One region of the Streptomyces sp. NPDC018031 genome, then DNA from elsewhere that is predicted to be linked to it. Evidence: riboswitches for the same ligand, from Rfam matches in the RefSeq annotation. Region 1 holds a riboswitch; the other holds the start of a gene.
What was found. Region 1 has a riboswitch for FMN ahead of ribB (3,4-dihydroxy-2-butanone-4-phosphate synthase). Riboswitches for the same ligand answer to the same signal wherever they lie in the genome.

Region 1 (10,082 bases):
GGAACTCGTGGTGGAGGTGGCGTTCGACGGCCTCCAGCGGTCCAGCCGCTATCCGGCGGGGGTGACGCTGCGCTTCGCCCGGGTGGTGCGCTACCGGGAGGACAAGCCGGCCGCCGAGGCGGACACCGTCGACGCGGTGCTGGCGCTGCGCCGGGAGCCGTGACCGGCCTGCCCACCGGGAGCCCCGGGCCCCGGCGGGCGGCAGCCCGACCCGTTCCGGTGCCCGGCGGCGGGGCCGTCACGGCGGGGCGCCGCCCGGCCCGGTGCCCTTGAGGTTCTCCAGGTCCGAGGGGCGCACCTGGATGGCGAACACCGCGATCAGCACCCCGATCGCGGTCAGCACGGTGGCCGTCACGAACGCCGCGGTGACGCCCGAGGTGAGGGCCTGGTCGGCCCAGGCCTCGGGGAGCTGCCCGGTGCGCTGGAAGGCCAGCCGCTCCCGCGGCGTGGCCTGGGCCAGGAACTCCGGCACCAGGTCCTCGGCCTTGTTGCGGCTGGCCGTGGAGAAGGTCGTCACCAGGATGGACAGCCCCAGTGAACCGCCCACCTGCTGGGTGGTGTTGAGCAGCCCGGACGCGGCCCCCGCCTCGTGCGGCGGCACTCCGGAGACCGCCATCAGGGTGAGGGAGACGAACTGGAGGCCCATGCCGAGGGCGAACAGCAGCATCGGCCCGAGGATGCTGCCGAGGTAGGTGCCGTCGGCGTCGATCAGCGTCAGCCAGGCCATGCCGGCCGCGGCCGCGAGGGCGCCGCCCACCATGAACGGTTTGGGGCCGTACCGGGGCAGCAGCTGGGCGGCGAGCGCCGCGCCCACCACGATCACCACGCTCACCGGCAGGAAGGCCAGTCCGGCCTGGATCGGGGTGTAGTCCAGCACGTTCTGGACGAACAGGGTGAGGAAGAAGAACATCCCGAAGATGGCGGCCGCCAGGCAGAGCATGATCCCGTAGGTGCCCGCCCGGTTCCGGTCGGCGAACATCCGCAGCGGGGTGATGGGCTGGGTGGAGCGGCGCTCCACGGCGACGAACGCGGCGAGCAGGACGACCGCGGCGCCGAAGGCGGTCAGGGTGAGCGCGTCCAGCCAGCCGTCCTGCGCGGCCCGGATGAACCCGTACACCAGGGACGCCATGCCGAGCGTGGAGGTGACCGCGCCGAGCAGGTCGAAGTGGCCGGCGTGCCGCTCGGACTCCCTGATGACCCGTGGCGTGGCGAAGGCGATGAGCAGGCCGATGGGGACGTTGACGAAGAAGATCCACCGCCAGTCGAGCCATTCGACGAGCACGCCGCCGAGGAGCAGCCCGATGGCGCCGCCGCCGGACGACACGGCGGCGAAGACGCCGAAGGCCCGGTTGCGCTCCGGGCCCTCGGTGAACGTCGTGGTGATCAGCGCCAGCGAGGTGGGGGACGCGATGGCCCCGCCGACCCCCTGCAGTGCGCGTGCGGCCAGCAGCTGGCCGGAGCTCTGGGCGAGGCCGCCGAGCAGCGAGGCGAGCGAGAACAGCAGCACCCCGAAGACGAAGACCCGTCTGCGGCCGAGGATGTCGCCGGTCCGGCCGCCGAGCAGGAGGAGTCCGCCGAAGGTGAGGGTGTAGGCGTTGACCACCCAGGACAGGCTGGTCGTGGAGAAGTCCAGCGCGCTCTGGATGTGCGGGAGCGCGATGTTCACGATGGTGATGTCCAGGACCACCATGAGCTGGCAGCTGGCGATCACGGTCAGAGCGACGTTCTTGCGGCCGTGCGTCTCGTGGTCGGCGGTCGACGCGGTGTCCTGTGCCGGGCGGGAACTCGCCATGGTGCTTCCCCCGGGTCGGCGGGAGCGACCCGAGCGGACGTCGTTGTTCCGCTCAGGTCGTCGAGCGGACCTCTGGTGTCCGCTCGAGACTCATTCGACCGTAGACCCGGCTCCCTCCACCGACCAGTCGATCACCGGCCCGGTGGCCGGGGCGGCACCGGACCCGGCCGGCGGCACCGGACCCGGCCGGCCCCTGCGGTCCGCGCCCCGCGGGCCGGCGGCCGCGGGCGGCACCGGCCGAGCGGCGGCGGGGCCCCGCGGCCCCCGGCTCCGGCACTCGGGGTACCGGGCCTCCCGGGCACCGCCCGCATCGGCCTCCGGCGGGTTCAGAGCCGCTGGGCGGCCCGGGCCAGCCGGTACGCCGCCACGTCGCGTACCGAGATCAGCGGGAGCAGCCGCCGCGCGGCCAGTCGGCGCAGGTCGTCGTAGCGGGCCATGCTCCAGTCCGGGTTGACCACCTCGCACATGGTGGTGACGCCGGACAGCCCGGCCAGCCGGGACAGGTCGACCGCCGCCTCGGTGTGCCCGTCGCGCTGGAGCACCCCGCCGGGCATCGCCCGCACCGGGAAGATGTGGCCCGGGCGGCCGAGGTCCTCGGGGGTGGTGGCGGGGTCGGCGAGGGCCCGGATGGTGCGGGCGCGCTCCTGGACCGAGATGCCGGTGGTGCCGCCCGCCCGGAGGTCGACGGAGACCGTGAAGGCGGTCTCGTGCAACCCGGTGTTGTCGTCGACCATCTGCGGCAGCCGGAGTGCGGCGGCCCGCTCGTCGGGAAGGGCCGCGCAGATCACCCCGGAGGTGTGATCGAGCATCTCTTTCAGTGAACGTTCGTCGGTATGTTCGGCGGCGATCATCAAATCGCCTTCGTTCTCCCTCGATTCACCGTCGAAGACGATCACGAAACCGCCGTCGGCGAATACCTCGATCGCCTGCTCCACCGCCATGAGGCGCTCGGTGGCGATGCTCTGCTCCACCACAGTCATGAGTGTGGCCCTTCTCCTTCTCGACCAGCCGGCCCATGCGGGGCGGCCGGCTCCCGTAACGGTCTGCCGGAAGCGGACGGGGAGCGAAGAGAGTGCCGGAAGCGGTGCCGCTCCCCGTCCGCCTGCGCAGTTCCGGGGATGCGAACACAGCCGTCGTGGTGGACAGGGCCCGGTGGGCCGGCGGGCGGACACTGGTTCCCGCCACCGACCGGCACCGTGCGTGCCACTGCACGGACATCGTGCCGCCGCGTACTTCCTACCATCCGGACTTTGACCGTCGGTCCCGGAATTCCACCGGGTCAACCGGCCGATGGCTTCGGCCGGGTCGCGGACTTTCACCGCCGGTTCGGAGTTTCACCGACCCCGGAGCACGCGAATACTCTGCGCAGCATTTTGGCACACCGGCCCGTATTGACGAAGTGTCAAGTGTCACATCAGCAAATGAAATGGGAATCAACTATTCCTCTCAGACAGTTTGTCAACAAGCCTTGCCGGGCGCCGCCCGCGGGGCCGCCGCGCCGGTGACCACCCCGGCCGGGGAGAATCGGCGTCATCGCCGTCGATCCGAGAGGCCGAAGCGTGGAGCCGTCCGTCAGCCAGGGACCTGCCGCGGACCCGCCCGCGCGGACCGCCGCCCACCGCGCCGGGCCGCCGGACGGGCCGCCGGACGGGCCGGCGGCCGGCCCGGGCACCGGACCCGGGCGCCGGCCCCGGGCGGTCCGCCGCGTCCGGCTCCCCCGCTTCGCCACGCCCGGCCGCCCGGGCCGGTTCCTCCGCCTGCCCACCGGACGCCGGCGGATCGCCGCCTGGTGCGCGATGCCGCCGCTCGCCGTGGTCACCCTGGTCGTCGGCTGCCGGGCCGCCGACACCGACGGTGTCACCCCGGTCCCCCAGCTGCTGGCCTTCCTGCCCTGGCTGCTGGTCCCGGCACTGCTCGGCCTGGTGCTGGCGGTCGCCGCGCGCTGGGCGGCCGGCTGCGTCTGGGCGCTGGTCGCCGCCGCGGCCACCGGCTGGTTCACCCAGCCCTACGACGGGCCGGCCGGGCCCGAACCGTACGGCCGCCCGGTGGCCACCCTGCGGGTGCTCACCGCCAACCTGGAGTACGGCGGGGCGACCGACGGGCTGCTCACCGTGGTGCGCCGGGAGAAGCCGGACCTGGTCGCGGTCCAGGAGTGCGACGCCCGCTGCGCGACGGCGCTCGACGCGCCCGCGGTACGCCGCGCCTACCCGTACCGCAACATCGTCACCGGCAGCCCCGCCGAGGGCTCGGCGATCCTCAGCACCCACCCGCTGCGGGACGAGCGGCCGCTGCCCGGCACCCTGTCGATGCCGCGGTCGGTGGCGACGGTCAACGGCCTGCCGGTGCGGGTGCAGGTCGCCCACCCCATGCCGCCGATGCCCGGCGAGGTGGACCTGTGGCGCACCGAGCTGGGCCGGCTGCGCGACTTCGCCGCCGGGCGCGACGACCGGGCCACCCTGATCGCCGGCGACTTCAACGCCACCCAGGACCACGCCGCGTTCCGGGACCTGCTGGACACCGGCCTCCGGGACAGCGCCCGCGCGACCGGCGCCGCCCGCACCCCCACCTGGCCCAGCCTGACCGCGCCGCCGCTGGGCGCCCAGATCGACCACGTCCTGGTCAGCGAGACGCTGCGGCCGCGCGCCACCCGGTTCCTCGATCTGGACCACACCGACCACCGGGCCCTCCTGGTCGACCTGGACCTGTACGCGGCGGCCCGCTGAGCCGGGCGGCGCCCCGGGCCGGCTGCGGACGGGGACGGCGCCGGGCGGGGACGGCGCCGGGTGGGGAGGCGCCGGGTGGCACTGGGCGGCACCGCCCCGAAGCCGCCTCAGAGCACCTTCCAGCGCACCAGCGCGCCCAGCGTGAGCGCACCGGGCAGCAGCGGCAGCCACACGGTGATCAGGCGGTACCCCAGCACCACCGCGGTGGCCGCCGCGGTGGTCGCCCCGACCCCCACCAGCGCCACGACCAGCGCCGCCTCCACCGATCCGATGCCGCCCGGCGTCGGCACCACGGCGGCCACCACACTCGCGGTCAGATAGGCGACCGCCAGGTGCATCACCGGCACCGCCACGCCCAGCGCGAGGGCGACCGCCACCAGGCCGGCGGCCTGCAGCGCCGGGAAGGCCAGCGACCCGCCCCACAGCGCCAGCACCCGGGCCGGCCTGCGGTGCACCGACCGCGCCTCCCGCACCACCGTGCCGAGGAACTCCCGGACCACCTTCCGCAGCGCCCCCACCGCCAGGACCAGGACCAGCAGCGCCGCCCCGGCCACCAGCGCCACCGCGGGGAAGCCCACCCCGTCCGGCAGCAGGGTGTGCAGCGGCAGGGCGTCCGGGAAGGCCACCAGCAGCACCAGGGTCAGCCCGACCCGCCCCACCACCTCGGCCATCAGATACAGCGCCAGGGCGGACGAGGACCGCGCCGGCGGCACCCCGCACACGGTCATGAAGCGCAGGTTGACCGCCCCGGCGCCCAGCCCGGAGGGCAGCAGGTGGTTGGCCGCGCCCGCGGCGAACTGGGTGGCCAGCAGCCGCCCCGCGGGCAGCGGCTGCACCAGCGCGCCCTGCCGGGCGCAGGCCGCCGCGACCCAGGCCAGCGCGGTCGTGGTGACGGCCACCAGCAGCAGCGGGGGATCCGCGGCCGGCAGCTGCTCGGCCCCCTCGGCGACCACCGGCCAGTGCCGGACCACCCAGACCGCCACCGCCACGACCGGGACGAGGCAGAGCAGCGTACGGAGCGGCAGCCGCCGCCTCGGAGCCTTCCGTTCCGTCATCTCCGTCATGGCGAAAAGGTCTCCGGCACGCGCTACGGGGCGGCGACCGGCGCGCGACGCGCGCCGTACGCATCGATGGCCGGACGGCGACGCGGCGCGGGCGGCGCCCGGTGCGGACGGCGAAGGCCCGGCGCGGCGTACCGGGAGGTGCCAGGTCGGGCACGGGTCGGGCGGTGGCCCGGCGCGGACGACGACGGCGCGGCGCGGCGCGTACCGGGCGGCGGCCGATCGGGCGGCGGCCGATCGGGCGGTGTGGCGGGTCGGGCACGGGCCGGGCGCGGCATACCGGGCGGTCGCGGCGTACCGGGCGGTCACGGCCCCGGGTGCGGCGTACCGGGCGGTGGCGTGGCAGGCGGTCGCGGCGCGGGCGGGAAACAGCACCTCAGGTGATCGCGGACCGGGCGGGAACGGCACCTCAGGCAGTCGCGGACCGGGCGGGAACCGCCCCTCGGGCGGTGGCGGACCGGGCGGGAGGGCCCCGGCCGGATCAGCTCTCGCTGGGGTCGTAGGTGTTGGCCAGCTCGAAGGGGTCCGGCTCCAGGCCGGCGGTCGGCCAGTGCTGCTCCCGCCGCCACCGGTCGTTCTCCTCCGACAGCGCGTCCCACAGCATGTTGAGCGGGTGCGACCGGTCGTAGCAGGCGCGCTCCCCGCGCCGGGTGTACGCGCCCAGCAGCACCTCCAGCCGGGGCCCGGTGTCGTTCACCAGGTCGACCGCGCGCAGCCCGCGCCCATGGGAGGCCCGCGGGTCACCGGCCGCCTCGGCGACGCCCTCGGTCACCAGCATGCAGCCCTGGAGCAACCCCGACCGCAGCAGCTCGAAGCCGTAGTTGACGGTGTCGATCTCGGCGGCGATGTGCAGCCGGTTGCGGTAGTCGGCGCCGAACCAGGTGTGCAGCACACCGGCCATCAACCCGCTGGCGGACACCACCAGCGGCAGGGTGCGCAGCTCGCTGCTCTCCACGGTGGGGCCCGGCAGCCGCTCCCGGGGCAGGTTGGTCAGCAGCGACACGCCGCTGCGCCGCCACTCCATGACGTCGAACTCGTCCAGCTCGTTGCCACCGCCGCCCGGCTTGGTCACCACGCTGCCGCACACCAGGTCGACCTCCTTGGCGCGCAGCTTCGCCAGCACGTCCCGGGTGCGGACGTGCCCCACCTTCAGCTCGATGCCGCGCTGCCGGAAGTCCGCGCTCACCCGCTCCCCGGCCCCGGCCAGGTACGCCAGGGTGAAGCGGGTGGTGCCGACCATCAGGGTCCGGCCGAGCCGGCGGCGCGACTCGTGCACCCCGTCCAGCCAGCTGCCCAGGGTGCCGCGCGCCAGCTCGACCAGCGCCTGACCGGTGGCGGTGAAGAGCACGTTCTTGCCGCGCCCCTGCTTGAGCACCAGGGGTTCGCCGCACAGCTCGCTGAAGTTCCGGTTCATGGTGTCGAGCTGCTTCTGCACGCTGGACTGCTCCCGGCCCAGCACCCGGGCCGCGCCCAGCGCGGTGCCCGCCTCGTGGACCACGATCAGGGTGCGCAACTGGTCCATGGTGGTGTCCAGCAGGGCGAGCGGACTCTGCAACAGCCTGCTTCGCCCGTTCACCGGTGGTGTTCCGAGCGGGCCGGTTGGCTGCATTGTCTCGCTCTCGCTTTCCAACTCTGCTGGCGTGGCGGGGCGACAAGTTTAACGGCGCGCGTTGACAAACATCGGTCAATATCCCGTTTTGCATCCGGACCGGTGGGGCAATACGCGCGCGATATCACCAGAACTCTCACATAAAGCCACGGAATTCGCACCGCGGATCGGCACAGATCCTCCACGGAGCCTCCACGTCCACCGGCCGGCGGCGGTCCCGGCCACCCGGGACACCGGCCCCCACCGGTTCCGCCCCGGCCTCCCACCGGTTCCGCCCCTGCTTCCCACCGGTTCCGGCCCGTTCGCGGGCCGGGACCGATCCACCGGCGGCGACGTCGCCGGCCCCGCGCGCGCCCCGCCGGGCAGCGCCATACGGCGCCTACCGGGCCCGCCCGGACGGAAAAGCGGACCCCCCGGAAAACCGCCGCGCAAAACCGGGAAGCGCCCTCCCCGTGACCCCCGGTACGGCAATTCCCGCACTTCGAGGGCGCACGTCCGAATATCCCGGCGGGCTTTCCCACCCCCCTCGGACAACGCCCGTCCGGACATCCGGAAGAGGCGGGCGGCGCCACCCGGCAGATGAAAAGAGGACGCCCGGGGGCTCCCCCGCCCCGGGCGTCCTCCGCGGCCCGGGGACCCCGTAACGGTCCCCGGACACTCTCCGGTCACCCGCACCCGCCGGATCGCGGTACGCGGGCCTCCGCCACCGCGCGGCGGCCGGCTCAGACGCCGATGTCGTCCCCGTTGCGGCGCCACACGCTGACCACCGACGGCCGCACCAGCGCACCCGGCCCGTCCGGCCAGGTCGACGCGGGCTTCTCGACGCTCGCGCCGTCCACCTCGCCCGGGTGCTGCACCGCGACCAGCACCCGCCGGTCCTGCACGATCGGGCCGCAGGTCTCCGCGCCCTTCGGCACCGTGAGGAACTGCTTCACCTCACCCCGGCGCTCCCCGGCAGTCGCCACCCCGAACAGGCCGTCGTGGGTGCCCAGGGCGTTGCCGTCGGTGGAGATCCACAGGTTGCCGTGGTTGTCGAAGGTGATGTTGTCCGGGCAGGAGATCGGGCTGACCTGCTCCTTGGGGAAGCCGCCGAAGTAGGTGCCCGGGTCGCCCGGGTCGCCGCACACCAGGAACAGCCGCCAGGTGAAGCGGTCCGCGGCCGGGTCGTTCCAGTGCTCGGCCAGCTCCAGGATCTGGCCGTGCTTGTTGCCGTTGCGCGGGTTGGCCTCGTCGGCCGCCGCCTTGCCCGCCGCGCCCCGGTCCTTGTTGTTGGTCAGCGCGATGTAGACGCGGCCGGTGCGCGGGCTGGGCTCCACGTCCTCGGGGCGGTCCATCTTGGTGGCGCCCACCTTGTCCGCGGCGATCCGCGTGAAGACGTACACCTCCTCGGCGGTCATGCCCTCCACGTACGAGGTGGTGCCGCTGGCCAGCGGGATCCACTCACCGCTGCCGTCGAACTCGCCGTCCTTGGGCAGCTTCCCGGAGCCGTCGATCTCGGCGGCCGGGCTGTCACCGGTGAACTTGGCGACGTACAGGGTGCCCTCGTCCAGCAGCGTGCGGTTGTGCTCGCGGGCGGCCCGGCTGTTGCCGCGCTTCATGCGCTTGGCCGAGACGAACTTGTAGAAGTAGTCGAAGCGCTCGTCGTCGCCCATGTACAGCACCGGGCGGCCGTCGTCGGTCAGCCGCGGCTCGGCGGCCTCGTGCTTGAAGCGGCCCAGCGCGGTGAGCTTGCGCGGCGTCGACTCCGGGTCGAACGGGTCGATCTCCACGACCCAGCCGAAACGGTTGGTCTCGTTGGGCTCCTGTGCCACGTCGAACCGCTTGTCGAAACGCTCCCACTTGCGCTCGGAGGCGGCGCCGCCGATGCCGTAGCGCTTCAGCCGCGCGGCGGTGACCGGGTCGGTCACCGCGCCGCCGTTCCCGAAGTACTGGTTGAAGTTCTCCTCCCCGGAGAGCACGGTGCCCCACGGGGTGATGCCGCCACCGCAGTTGTTGAGGGTGCCCAGCACCTTGCGGCCGGACGGGTCGGCGGAGGTCCGCAGCAGCTCGCTGCCCGCCGCCGGGCCGGTCACCTCGAACGGGGTGGTGGCGGTGATCCGGCGGTTCAGCCGGTGCCGGAGCACGGCGGTCAGCCGGCCCAGCTTGTGCTCCTCCTGTGCCACGACCACCGACAGGCCGTGCGCCGCCCAGCCGATCTCGACCTGCTCACGGGTCGGGTTCGCCGGGTCGTACCCGGCGAACATCAGCTGCTCGTCGGTGTACTCGTGGTTCACCACCAGCAGCTGCCGGTTCCGCTCGTGCGGGACGTCGAGCACCGCCATGTAGTCGTTGTTGTAACCGAACTGGGCGGCCTGCGCCTTGGCCGTCTGCCGGTCCGGGTCGAACGCGGGCGCCCCGCGCAGGATCGGGTCGCCCCAGCGGATGACGATGTTCTGCGCGTAGCCGTCGGCGACCGTGACCGCGTCGGCGGTGTTCGGCGCGACCGGCGTGAACCGCAGGCCACGCGCGGCCTTCGGGCGCCCCGCGCCCTTGGCGACCGACGGCGCGGCGGCGCTCGCCTCCGGGGCCTGGGCCAGCGCGGTGGCACCGGCCGCGGCGGCCACCGTCACCACGGCGCCGGCACGCAGCACCGAACGCCGCGACAGCGCGCTCGCTATGACGTCGCCGACGTAGCCGTTGTCACTGGTGTTGGGCGCCTCGTGGAAGCAGGCGTCACCACACCGGTACCGACAGGTCATGGCGGAACGGCCGCCCTGGTGCGAGCCGATCAGCGGCAGGAACTTGCGCACGCTTTCCCCTCCGTATGGGTTTCCCGTTGGGTGTTACCGGCGCGACCTGCGCCGACATGACGTCGGAATCCGTCCGCGGGCGAAGCTAGGCGCGACGGACCGCCTGGC
Region 2 (10,082 bases), on a different contig from region 1:
GCCGATGATGACGCCCGCGGCCACCGGCACCAGGTTGAGCGGGTTGCGCAGGTCCACGTCGTTGTGCACCCAGATCTGCGCGCCCAGCAGGCCGATCATGCCGTACAGGATCACCGTGATGCCGCCCAGCACTCCACCGGGGATCGCCGCCACCACGGCGCCGAACTTGGGGCAGAGGCCGAACAGCAGCGCGAAGCAGGCCGCGGCCCAGTAGGCGGCGGTGGAGTAGACCCGGGTGGCGGCCATGACGCCGATGTTCTCCGAGTACGTGGTGTTGGCCGGCCCGCCGACGGAGGTGGACAGCACGGTGGCCACGCCGTCCGCCGCGATCGCGGTGCCCAGCTTGTCGTCCAGCGGGTCGCCGATCATCTCGCCGACCGCCTTCACATGGCCCGCGTTCTCGGCGACCAGGGCGATCACCACGGGCAGCGCGACCAGGATCGCGGACCACTCGAAGCTCGGGGCGTGCAGCGACGGCAGCCCGATCCAGTCGGCCTCGCCCACACCGGACAGGTCCAGCCGCCAGTGGTCCACCGCCTCGGGGCCGCCGTTGACCGAGTGGATCCGGCCGAAGACGCGGTCCAGCACCCAGGAGAGGACGTAGCCGAAGACCAGGCCCAGGAAGATCGCGATCCGGGACCAGAAGCCGCGCAGGCAGACCACGGCGAGCCCGGTGAACAGCATGGTCAGCAGCGCGGTCCACTGGTCGGTGGGCCAGTAGGTGCTGGCGGTGACCGGCGCCAGGTTGAAGCCGATCAGCATCACCACCGCGCCGGTGACCACCGGCGGCATGGTGGCGTGGATGATGCCGGCCCCGAACTTCCGCACCGCCAGACCGGCCAGCAGCAGCACGGCGCCGACCACCAGGATCGCGCCGGTCACGGCGGCGCTGCCGCCGCCCTGGGCGCGGATCACCGCGGCCACCCCCACGAAGGACAGGCTGCAGCCCAGATAGCTGGGCACCCGGCCCCGGGTGGCCAGCAGGAACAGCATGGTGGCCACACCGGACATCATGATGGCGAGGTTCGGGTCGAGGCCCATCAGCACCGGCGCGACGAACGACGCGCCGAACATCGCGACCACGTGCTGCGCGCCCAGCCCCGCCGTCCGCGGCCAGGAGAGCCGCTCATCGGGCCGGACCACGGCTCCCGGGGCGGGGGTGCGCCCGTCGCCGTGCAGGGTCCAGCGCACGCCCAGGCCCATGACTGCTCCACTTCATCCGTTCGGGGGGTGTTCGAGGAAATCGGAGCAATGTTAATGGCCGGTTCCCGTCGTTCACCCCGGCTCCGTGCCGGGCGGAGGCACCGGGTCCGGTGGCCCGGGCGGTCGTCCCCGCTCCGGGCCGGGCGGACGGAGGGGCCGGGGACGCGGACGCCGAGCAGCTCTGGGAACGCGCGCGCCGGGCGGCCGGATCAGTCCGGGACGCGCACGCCGAGCAGCTCCCGGAACGCCCGCCGCCCCTCCTCCGTCACCCGCAGCGCCCGCCGGCTGCCGATGCGTACGCACCAGCCGGTGTCCAGCGCGTGACGGCACAGCGCGGCCCCGGCGGCCCCGGCCAGGTGCGGCTTCCGCTCCGTCCAGTCCAGACAGCTGCGCACCAGCGGCCGGCGCCCGCGGGCGGCCGCCAGATCGATGCCCAGCTCGCCGAACCACCCCATGCCGGCGTCGGTCAGCGCGAACCCGGTCTCCTGCTGGAGCAGGCCGCGGGCGAACAGGGCCGAGGTGATCTCGGTGGCCAGCCGGCCGGCGAGATGGTCGTAGCAGGTGCGGGCCCGGGCCATGGCGCCGCTCGCCCCGGCGGCGCGCAGCGAGCGCGGCGGGGGAGCGGGGGCGGCGTGCGCGGACAGGTCCTCGATCAGCTGCGCGATGTGCGGACCGGCCAGCCGCAGATAGCGGTGGCGGCCCTGCCGCTCCTCGGCCAGCAGGCCGCCGTCGACCAGCCGGCTGAGGTGTTCGCTGGCCGTGGAGGGGGCGATGCCGGCGTGCCGGGCGAGTTCGCCCGCCGTCCAGGCCCGCCCGTCCAGCAGGGCGAGGCAGAACCGGGCGCGGGTGTCGTCGGCCAGCAGTCCCGCCAGCCGGGCGAGCTGCGGTCCACTGTGCTCGGGGTGCGTCATCCGGCCATCATCCGCCCGGGACGTTTCGGGACTCGCCGAAGGGTGCGGACCGGCCGGCCGGGTCCCGCCCGCCGTCATCCGTTTCGTCCCGCCGGTCCGGCTCGGGGCCGCCCCGCACGTCCCGGCCACCGCCGGTCCGCAGCACCCCGGCCCCGCCGATCAGCCCCACGGCCAGCACCGTCACCAGGGCGAAGGAGACCGTCAGCGAAGTCCGGTCGGCGATCGACCCGATGGCGGCCGGGGCGATCAGCCCCGAGGTGTAGGTGATGGTGGCCACGCCCGCGATGGACTGGCTGGGTGACGGGCCTCTGCGGCCGGCGGCGGCGAACGCCAGCGGCACCACCACCGCGATGCCCAGCCCGATCAGCCCGAAGCCGCCGATGGCGAACCCGACGCCCGGCGCCGTGACCACCAGCAGCCCGCCGGCGGTGGCGAGCACGCCGCCCGCGCGGACCGTGCGCACCGGCCCCAGCCGGGCCACCACCGCGTCGCCGACCAGCCGCGCGGCGGCCATGGTGCAGGCGAACGCCGTGGTGCAGGCGGCGGCCAGCCCCGGGGAGGAGTCGAGCACCTCCCGCAGGTACACCGCCGACCAGTCCAGACTCGCGCCCTCGGCGAAGACCGCGCAGAACCCGACCGCGCCGATGGCCAGCGCGGAGCGGGGCGGCAACGCGAAGTGCGGCGGCGGCTCCTCCTCGGCGCCCGCCCCCGGCCCGGCGCCGTCCGCGCCCGGGTCCAGCACCCACCGGCAGGCGACCGCCCCGAGGGCCACCAGGACGACGGCGGTGGCGGACAGGTGCACCCGGGCGTCGGTCCCGGCGTGCGCGGCGACCGTGCCCGCCGCGGAGCCCAGCAGGGCGCCGACGCTCCACATGCCGTGCAGGCCCGACATGATCGGCCGGCCCAGCCGCTGCTCGATGTCCACCCCGAGCGCGTTCATCGCGACGTCCGACATCCCGGCGGTGGCGCCGAACAGCAGCAGCGCCCCGCACAGCCACACCAGGCCGGGGGCGGCCGCCGGCAGCGCCAGCGACGCGCACCACAGGGCCAGCAGCCCGCGCAGCGCGGTGCGGGCACCGAACCGGTGGCTGATCCGGCCGGCCAGCGGCATCGCGACGGAGGCGCCGATCGCCGGGAAGGCGAGGGCCAGCCCCAGCTGGCCGGCGCTGATGTCCAGCCGCTCGGAGATCCAGGGGATGCGGGTGGCGAAGCTGCCGGTGACGGCGCCGTGCACGGCGAAGACCGCGGCGACCGCGATCCGTGCCCGCCGTACCGCCGCCCCCGGTCCGCGCACCGAGCCGTCGCCGTCCGCCATGCCCGTCACCCTCCCCGTCCACCGGGACTCCGCCGTTCGCCCGGGCCCCGGGCGGGGCGCGGCGAGGCGTTCGCGCCGGCGCCCGCGCGAAACTATCAGGAACCTTGCCTGACAGACCCTTCCCCGCAACCGGCTCCGCCACCGTGCGGGACGGCTCGCCGCCGGGACCTCCGTGGTAGTTGGGGTGCCACTGGCTGCGTCACCCTGCGGGAGGGCTTCACCGTCGGGGCCTCTCCGCTGGTCGGGGTGGTGCAGGCTGCGCCGCCGTGCGGGACCGCTCTACGCTGCGACCCCCCCAGTGGCCGGGGTGCCGTCGACTGCGTCACCGTGCGGGACCGCTCTACGCGCGAGCCCCGGTGGTCGGGGTGCCACTGGCTGCGCCGCCCTGCGGGAGGGCTTCACGCCGGGACCTCCGTGGTGGTCGGGGTCGCACCGACTCCGCCACCGTGCGGGACGGCTCTAGGCCGCGACCCCGATGGGCGGGGTGGTGGTGGCTGCGCCGCCGCGTGGGACGGCTCGACAACGGGACCTCCGTGGTGGTCGGGGTGCCGCAGGCTGCGCCACCGGGGGGACGGCGCGGAACCCCCGCACCTTTGTCCCCGCGGCCGGCACTCGCGCACGACACCCGGCCGTGGCCCCGGGCCGGCCGGCCCGGGCGACCGCGCCGGCCGGCCGCACGGGTGAGAGAGGCCACACCAGGGCCGCGCCACCCGTCTCGACCGCCCATGGCACACTGGTGGCGTACCAGTGACGTCAGCGCACTCCGGGGTCGGTGAAAATCCGAACCGGCGGTTACAGTCCGCGACCCGTCCGCCGCCAGCGGCCGGTTGACCAGGTGAAACTCCTGGACCGACGGTTAAAGTCCGGATGGGAGGCAGTGCGCGGCGGGCGAAGCACCGGTGCGCCGCTCCGTCGGCGGCCCGTCCCCGTTCTCGGGATGCGCCGTACCCGAAGGCCGTGGCGTACCCGCGGTGCCGTGTTCCCGCTTCTGTCGTGTCCGACAGCCCCGGAGTCCGTGCCCGAAGAGGCAGGAGGACCCGGTGGCCACCGCAGCCGAAACGCGCGCGATGCGCCGTGCCATCGAGCTGGCCGCCCGCGGCCTCGGCCACACCAGCCCCAACCCGGTCGTCGGCTGCGTCGTCCTCGACGCGCGCGGCGAGGCGGCCGGCGAGGGCTGGCACCGGCGCGCGGGCGGCCCGCACGCCGAGGTGGAGGCGCTCCGCGCGGCCGGCGAACGGGCCCGCGGGGGCACCGCCGTCGTCACCCTCGAACCCTGTGACCACACCGGACGCACCGGCCCCTGCTCGCAGGCGCTGATCGCGGCCGGTGTGACCCGGGTGGTCTACGCCGTCGCCGACCCGACGCCCGTCGCCACCGGCGGCGCCGGCACCCTGCTGGCCGCCGGGGTCGAGGTGGAGGGCGGGGTGCTCGCCGACGAGGCGGCCGCCGGCAACGAGGCGTGGCTGACCTCGGTACTGCGCCACCGCCCCTTCGTGCTCTGGAAGTACGCCGCGACCCTGGACGGGCGCAGCGCCGCGGCCGACGGCACCAGCCGCTGGATCACCTCCCCCGAGTCCCGCGCCGACGTGCACCGGCTGCGCGCCGAGGCCGACGCGGTACTGGTCGGCTCGGGCACCGCGCGCGCCGACGACCCGCAGCTGTCGGCCAGGACCGGTGACCCCGGGGTGGCCCAGCCCCTCCGGGTGGTGCTGGACTCCGGCGGCACCGCGGTGCACCCGGGCGCCCGGGTGCTGGACGACACCGCGCCGACCCTGATCGCGGTCGCCCGGGACACCGACACCAGCCACCTGGCGGGCACCCCGGCGGGGATCCTGCGGCTGCCCCGCGCCGCCGACGGCCGCGGCCTGGACCTGGCCGCCCTCCTGGGCGCGCTCCACGAACGCGGCGTACGGTCCCTGCTGCTGGAGGGCGGCCCCGCGCTCGCCGGCGCCTTCCTGGCCGCCGGCGCCGTCGACAAGGTCGTGGGCTACCTCGCTCCGGTGCTCCTCGGCGACGGCCCCGCCGCGCTCACCGGCGCCGGAATCAGCACCATCACCCAGGCGTTGCGCCTGGACGTGACCGACACCGTCCGGCTCGGCCCGGACCTGCGTGTCACCGCCGTACCCGCCGTACCCGCCGTACCGACCGACTCCGAGGAGAACTGACGTGTTCACGGGCATCGTTGAAGAACTGGGTGAAGTCGTCGCCGTCGAGGAGCTCGCGGACGCTTCCCGCTTCCGGCTCCGCGGCCCCCTCGTCACCCAGGGCGCCGGCCACGGTGACTCCATCGCCGTCAACGGCGTCTGCCTGACCGTCGTGGACACCGCCGACGGCGAGTTCACCGCCGATGTGATGGCCGAGACGCTCAAGCGCTCCAGCCTGGGCGCGCTGGTCCCGGGCTCCCGGGTCAACCTGGAGCGCCCGATGGAGCTGGGCGGGCGGCTCGGCGGCCACCTCGTCCAGGGCCATGTGGACGGCACCGGCGCCATCCTCGACCGGACCCCGGCCGAGCACTGGGAGATCGTCAAGATCTCGCTGCCGCCCGCCCTCGCGCGGTACGTGGTGGAGAAGGGCTCGATCACCGTCGACGGCATCAGCCTGACGGTCGTCGAGGCGACCGACGAGTACTTCACCGTCAGCCTCATCCCGACCACCCTCGCGCTCACCACCCTCGGCACCAAGCAGGCCGGAGACCCGGTCAACCTGGAGGTCGACGTCATCGCCAAGTACGTGGAACGGCTCATGGGCCAGGGCGCGTACGGCACCGAGAAGAAGGATCCGGTCGAGTGAGCGGCGGGCCGCGACGGGGCGCCGGGCACCGGCCCGCGCGCCCCCGCGCCGGAAAGGGCGCTGCCGAGCGCCACTCGCACGTCAACGAAGGAGGCCGGGCATGACCGTCCTGCCGCATGTACGGAACTGGACCGACGACCTGGTCCTCGACCCCGTGGAGCGCGCGATCGCGGAGATCGCCGCCGGCCGGCCCGTGGTGGTCGTGGACGACGAGGACCGGGAGAACGAGGGCGACCTGATCGTCGCCGCCGAGAAGGTGACCCCCGAGATCGTCGCCTTCATGATGAGCGAGTGCCGCGGCCTGGTCTGCGCCACCCTCGAGGGCACCGACCTCGACCGGCTGGAGCTGCCCCAGATGGTGCGGCAGAACACCGAGAGCATGCGCACCGCGTTCACCGTCTCGGTCGACGCCACCGCCGCGCACGGGGTGAGCACCGGCATCTCCGCCGCGGACCGCGCCACCACCCTGCGGCTGCTCGCCGACCCGGCGAGCGTGCCCGGCGACTTCGCCCGGCCCGGCCACATCTTCCCGCTGCGCGCCCGGCCCGGCGGGGTCCTGGTCCGCAACGGGCACACCGAGGCCGGAGTGGACCTCGCCCGGCTCGCCGGGCTGCGCCCGGCGGCCGCGATCGTGGAGATCGCGGGCGAGGACGGGGTCATGCTGCGCCTGCCGGAGCTGGTGGCGTTCGCCCGCAGGCACGGGCTGGCCATCATCTCCATCGAGGACCTGATCGCCTACCGCCGGTCCTCCGAGCCCACCGTGCGCCGCGAGGCCGAGACCCGGCTGCCCACCGCCGCCGGCGAGTTCCGCGCGTACGGCTACCGCTCCACCACCGACGGGGTCGAGCACGTCGCGCTGGTCGCGGGCGACCTCGGGGACGGCGAGGACGTACTGGTCCGGGTCCACTCCGAGTGCCTGACCGGAGACATCTTCGGATCCCTGCGCTGCGACTGCGGACCGCAGTTGAACACCGCACTGGAGCGGATCGCCGCCGAGGGCCGGGGCGTGGTGCTCTACCTCCGTGGCCACGAGGGCCGCGGCATCGGGCTGCTGTCCAAGCTGCGCGCCTACGAGCTGCAGGAACTCGGCCGGGACACCCTCGACGCCAACCTGGAACTCGGCCTGCCCGCGGACGCCCGGGACTACGCGGCGGGCGCCCAGATGCTCGCCGACCTCGGGGTGCGCTCGATGCGGCTGATGACCAACAACCCGGAGAAGACCTCCGCCATGGTCCGGTACGGGCTGCGGGTCACCGGCCGGGAGCCGATGCCGGTCCAGGCCGGTGAGCACAACCTGCGCTACCTGCGGACCAAGCGGGACCGGATGGGGCACGACCTGCCCTGGCTGGACGGCGGACGCGCCGAGCGCGCCGGGCACGGCGAGCACGACGTCCCGGTGTCCGCGGCCCGCCGGCCCTGACGGCCCGGACCGCCGGCCGCACCGGCAAACACCAGCACACCCAGCACCACCGGCAAACACCAGCACATCCAGCACCACCGGCAACACCGGCACCAACCAGTACTGAGGAGAGACATGAGCGGTAAGGGCGCCCCCGAGCTGACCGTGCGGAACTGCGGCGACCTGCGCGTGGCCGTGATCGCCGCGCAGTGGCACACCGAGGTGATGGACGGACTGATGGCCGGTGCGCTGCGCGCGCTCGGCGAACTCGGCATCGACGAGCCCACCGTGCTGCGCGTCCCGGGCAGCTTCGAGCTGCCGGTGGTGGCCAAGGTGCTGGCCGACCGCGGCTACGACGCGGTGGTCGCCCTCGGCGTCGTCATCCGCGGCGGCACCCCGCACTTCGAATACGTCTGCCAGGGCGTCACCCAGGGCCTGACCCAGGTCAGCATCGACACCGGGGTCCCCATCGGCTTCGGCGTACTGACCTGCGACACCGAGGAGCAGGCCCTGGACCGGGCCGGGCTGCCCGGCTCCAACGAGGACAAGGGCCACGAGGCGGTCACCGCCGCGGTCGCCACCGCCGCCACGCTGCGCACGGTCTCGGAGCCCTGGCGCTGAGCGCGTCCGGGACCGAAGTAGGCTAGGACCACCATGGCCAACAAGACATTCGAGGAGCTCTTCACCGAGCTCCAGCAGAAGGCCGCCACCGGCGACCCCAGCACCTCCCGCACCGCCGAGCTGGTGGGCAAGGGCGTGCACGCGATCGGCAAGAAGGTCGTCGAAGAGGCGGCGGAGGTGTGGATGGCCGCCGAACACGAGGGCGCCGACCGCACCGCCGAGGAGATCTCCCAGCTGCTGTACCACCTTCAGGTGATGATGGTCGCCCGGGGCATCTCCCTGGACGACGTATACGCTCATCTCTGATCCCGGCAGCTCCACCGCCCGCCCCCGCGGGCCCGGTTGCCCGCCGGACCCGACCACGCACCACCCCGACACCCCGACGTACGAAGGAAGACGCCTCCATGCTGCGCATCGCCGTCCCCAACAAGGGTTCACTGTCCGAGCCTGCGTCGGCGATGCTCCATGAGGCCGGCTACCGGCAGCGCAAGGACCGCAGGGAACTCGTCCTGGTCGACTCCGGCAACGAGGTCGAGTTCTTCTTCCTCCGCCCGCGCGACATCGCCGTGTACGTCGGCTCCGGGCGCCTGGACATCGGCATCACCGGCCGCGACCTGCTGCTCGACTCCGGCTCCCAGGCCGAGGAGATCATGCAGCTGGGCTTCGCCGGCTCCACCTTCCGCTACGCCACCCGGCCCGGCACCGCCAAGGGCGTGCAGGACTTCGGCGGCATGACGGTGGCCACCTCGTTCTCCGGCCTGGTCTCCAAGCACCTCGCCGACAACGGCGTGGACGCCTCCGTGGTCCGGCTCGACGGGGCCGTGGAGACGGCCATCCAGCTCGGCGTCGCCGAGATCATCGCGGACGTGGTGGAGACCGGCACCACCCTGCGCAACGCCGGCCTGGAGATCATCGGCGAGCCGATCCTGGAGTCCGAGGCGGTCGTGATCCGGCGCACCGGCGCCCCGGCGGACGACCCGAAGGTCCAGCAGTTCCTCCGCCGCATGCAGGGCGTCCTGGTCGCCCGCCGCTACGTGATGATGGACTACGACATCCGGGTCGAGCAGGTCGAGCGCGCGGTCGCGCTCACCCCCGGTCTGGAGTCCCCGACCGTCTCCCCGCTGCACCACGAGGGCTGGGTCGCGGTCCGGTCCATGGTGCCCGCCAAGGAAGCCCAGCGGATCATGGACGAGCTGTACGAGCTGGGTGCCCGAGCGATCCTCACCACCGGCATCCACGCCTGCCGACTGTGACCTCCACCACCCCAGCCGCCGACGAAAGACCCGACGCCGTGCCCGAGCGCACCCCGCTGCCCGATCTCCCGGTCACCTTCCGGCCCACCCGCACCCGGGCCGTCCTGCTGACCATCGGTGTCCTGCTCTTCGTCGTGCTCGCGGCGGTCGCCATGATGCTCGAACGGCTCAGCCCCGGGGAGCGGATCAGCTTCGTCGTCACCGGAGGGCTGTTCCTCGGTGCCCTGGTGGTGCTGAGCCGGCCCCGGATCACCGCCGACCGGGAGGGGGTGACGGTCGTCAACCTGACCACCACCCGCCGCCTCGCCTGGGCGGAGGTGCTCCGGGTCAACCTCCGGGCCGGCGACCCGTGGGTCTACCTCGACCTCGCCGACGGCACCAGTTACCCGGCCATGGGCATCCAGCCCGGCATCGCCAAGGAGCAGGCCGTCCGCGACGCGAAGACGCTGCGCGCCCTCGCCGAGGAATACGGCACGTCTTCGCGCGGCTGATCGTCGTGATTACTCTGTTGGGCGGGGTGCCCACCGCGCCCCGCCCGGCACCGGGTTCCCTGCGACCAAGAGGAGTGACTCCCTCCAGCGATGGACGGA

Region 2: linked by a shared signal. The riboswitch ahead of ribD (bifunctional diaminohydroxyphosphoribosylaminopyrimidine deaminase/5-amino-6-(5-phosphoribosylamino)uracil reductase RibD) and the one ahead of ribB (3,4-dihydroxy-2-butanone-4-phosphate synthase) in region 1 are both predicted to bind FMN.

What each region holds. Positions count from the first base shown of each region.
Region 1 is NZ_JBIRFT010000004.1:234,505-244,586, forward strand. Features, by position in the region: gene ACH4B3_RS13350 (ATP-dependent DNA ligase) at 1-163, shown strand, start outside; gene ACH4B3_RS13355 (MFS transporter) at 239-1,792, opposite strand; gene ribB (3,4-dihydroxy-2-butanone-4-phosphate synthase) at 2,119-2,772, opposite strand; FMN riboswitch at 3,018-3,148, opposite strand; gene ACH4B3_RS13365 (endonuclease/exonuclease/phosphatase family protein) at 3,589-4,515, shown strand; gene ACH4B3_RS13370 (YbhN family protein) at 4,623-5,570, opposite strand; gene ACH4B3_RS13375 (LysR family transcriptional regulator) at 6,058-7,098, opposite strand; gene ACH4B3_RS13380 (PhoX family protein) at 7,908-9,974, opposite strand.
Region 2 is NZ_JBIRFT010000002.1:785,379-795,460, forward strand. Features, by position in the region: gene ACH4B3_RS09780 (uracil-xanthine permease family protein) at 1-1,203, opposite strand, end outside; gene ACH4B3_RS09785 (ArsR/SmtB family transcription factor) at 1,413-2,114, opposite strand; gene ACH4B3_RS09790 (MFS transporter) at 2,122-3,429, opposite strand; FMN riboswitch at 4,184-4,314, shown strand; gene ribD (bifunctional diaminohydroxyphosphoribosylaminopyrimidine deaminase/5-amino-6-(5-phosphoribosylamino)uracil reductase RibD) at 4,470-5,594, shown strand; gene ACH4B3_RS09800 (riboflavin synthase) at 5,596-6,219, shown strand; gene ACH4B3_RS09805 (bifunctional 3,4-dihydroxy-2-butanone-4-phosphate synthase/GTP cyclohydrolase II) at 6,320-7,639, shown strand; gene ribH (6,7-dimethyl-8-ribityllumazine synthase) at 7,754-8,239, shown strand; gene ACH4B3_RS09815 (phosphoribosyl-ATP diphosphatase) at 8,273-8,545, shown strand; gene hisG (ATP phosphoribosyltransferase) at 8,644-9,492, shown strand; gene ACH4B3_RS09825 (PH domain-containing protein) at 9,531-9,983, shown strand.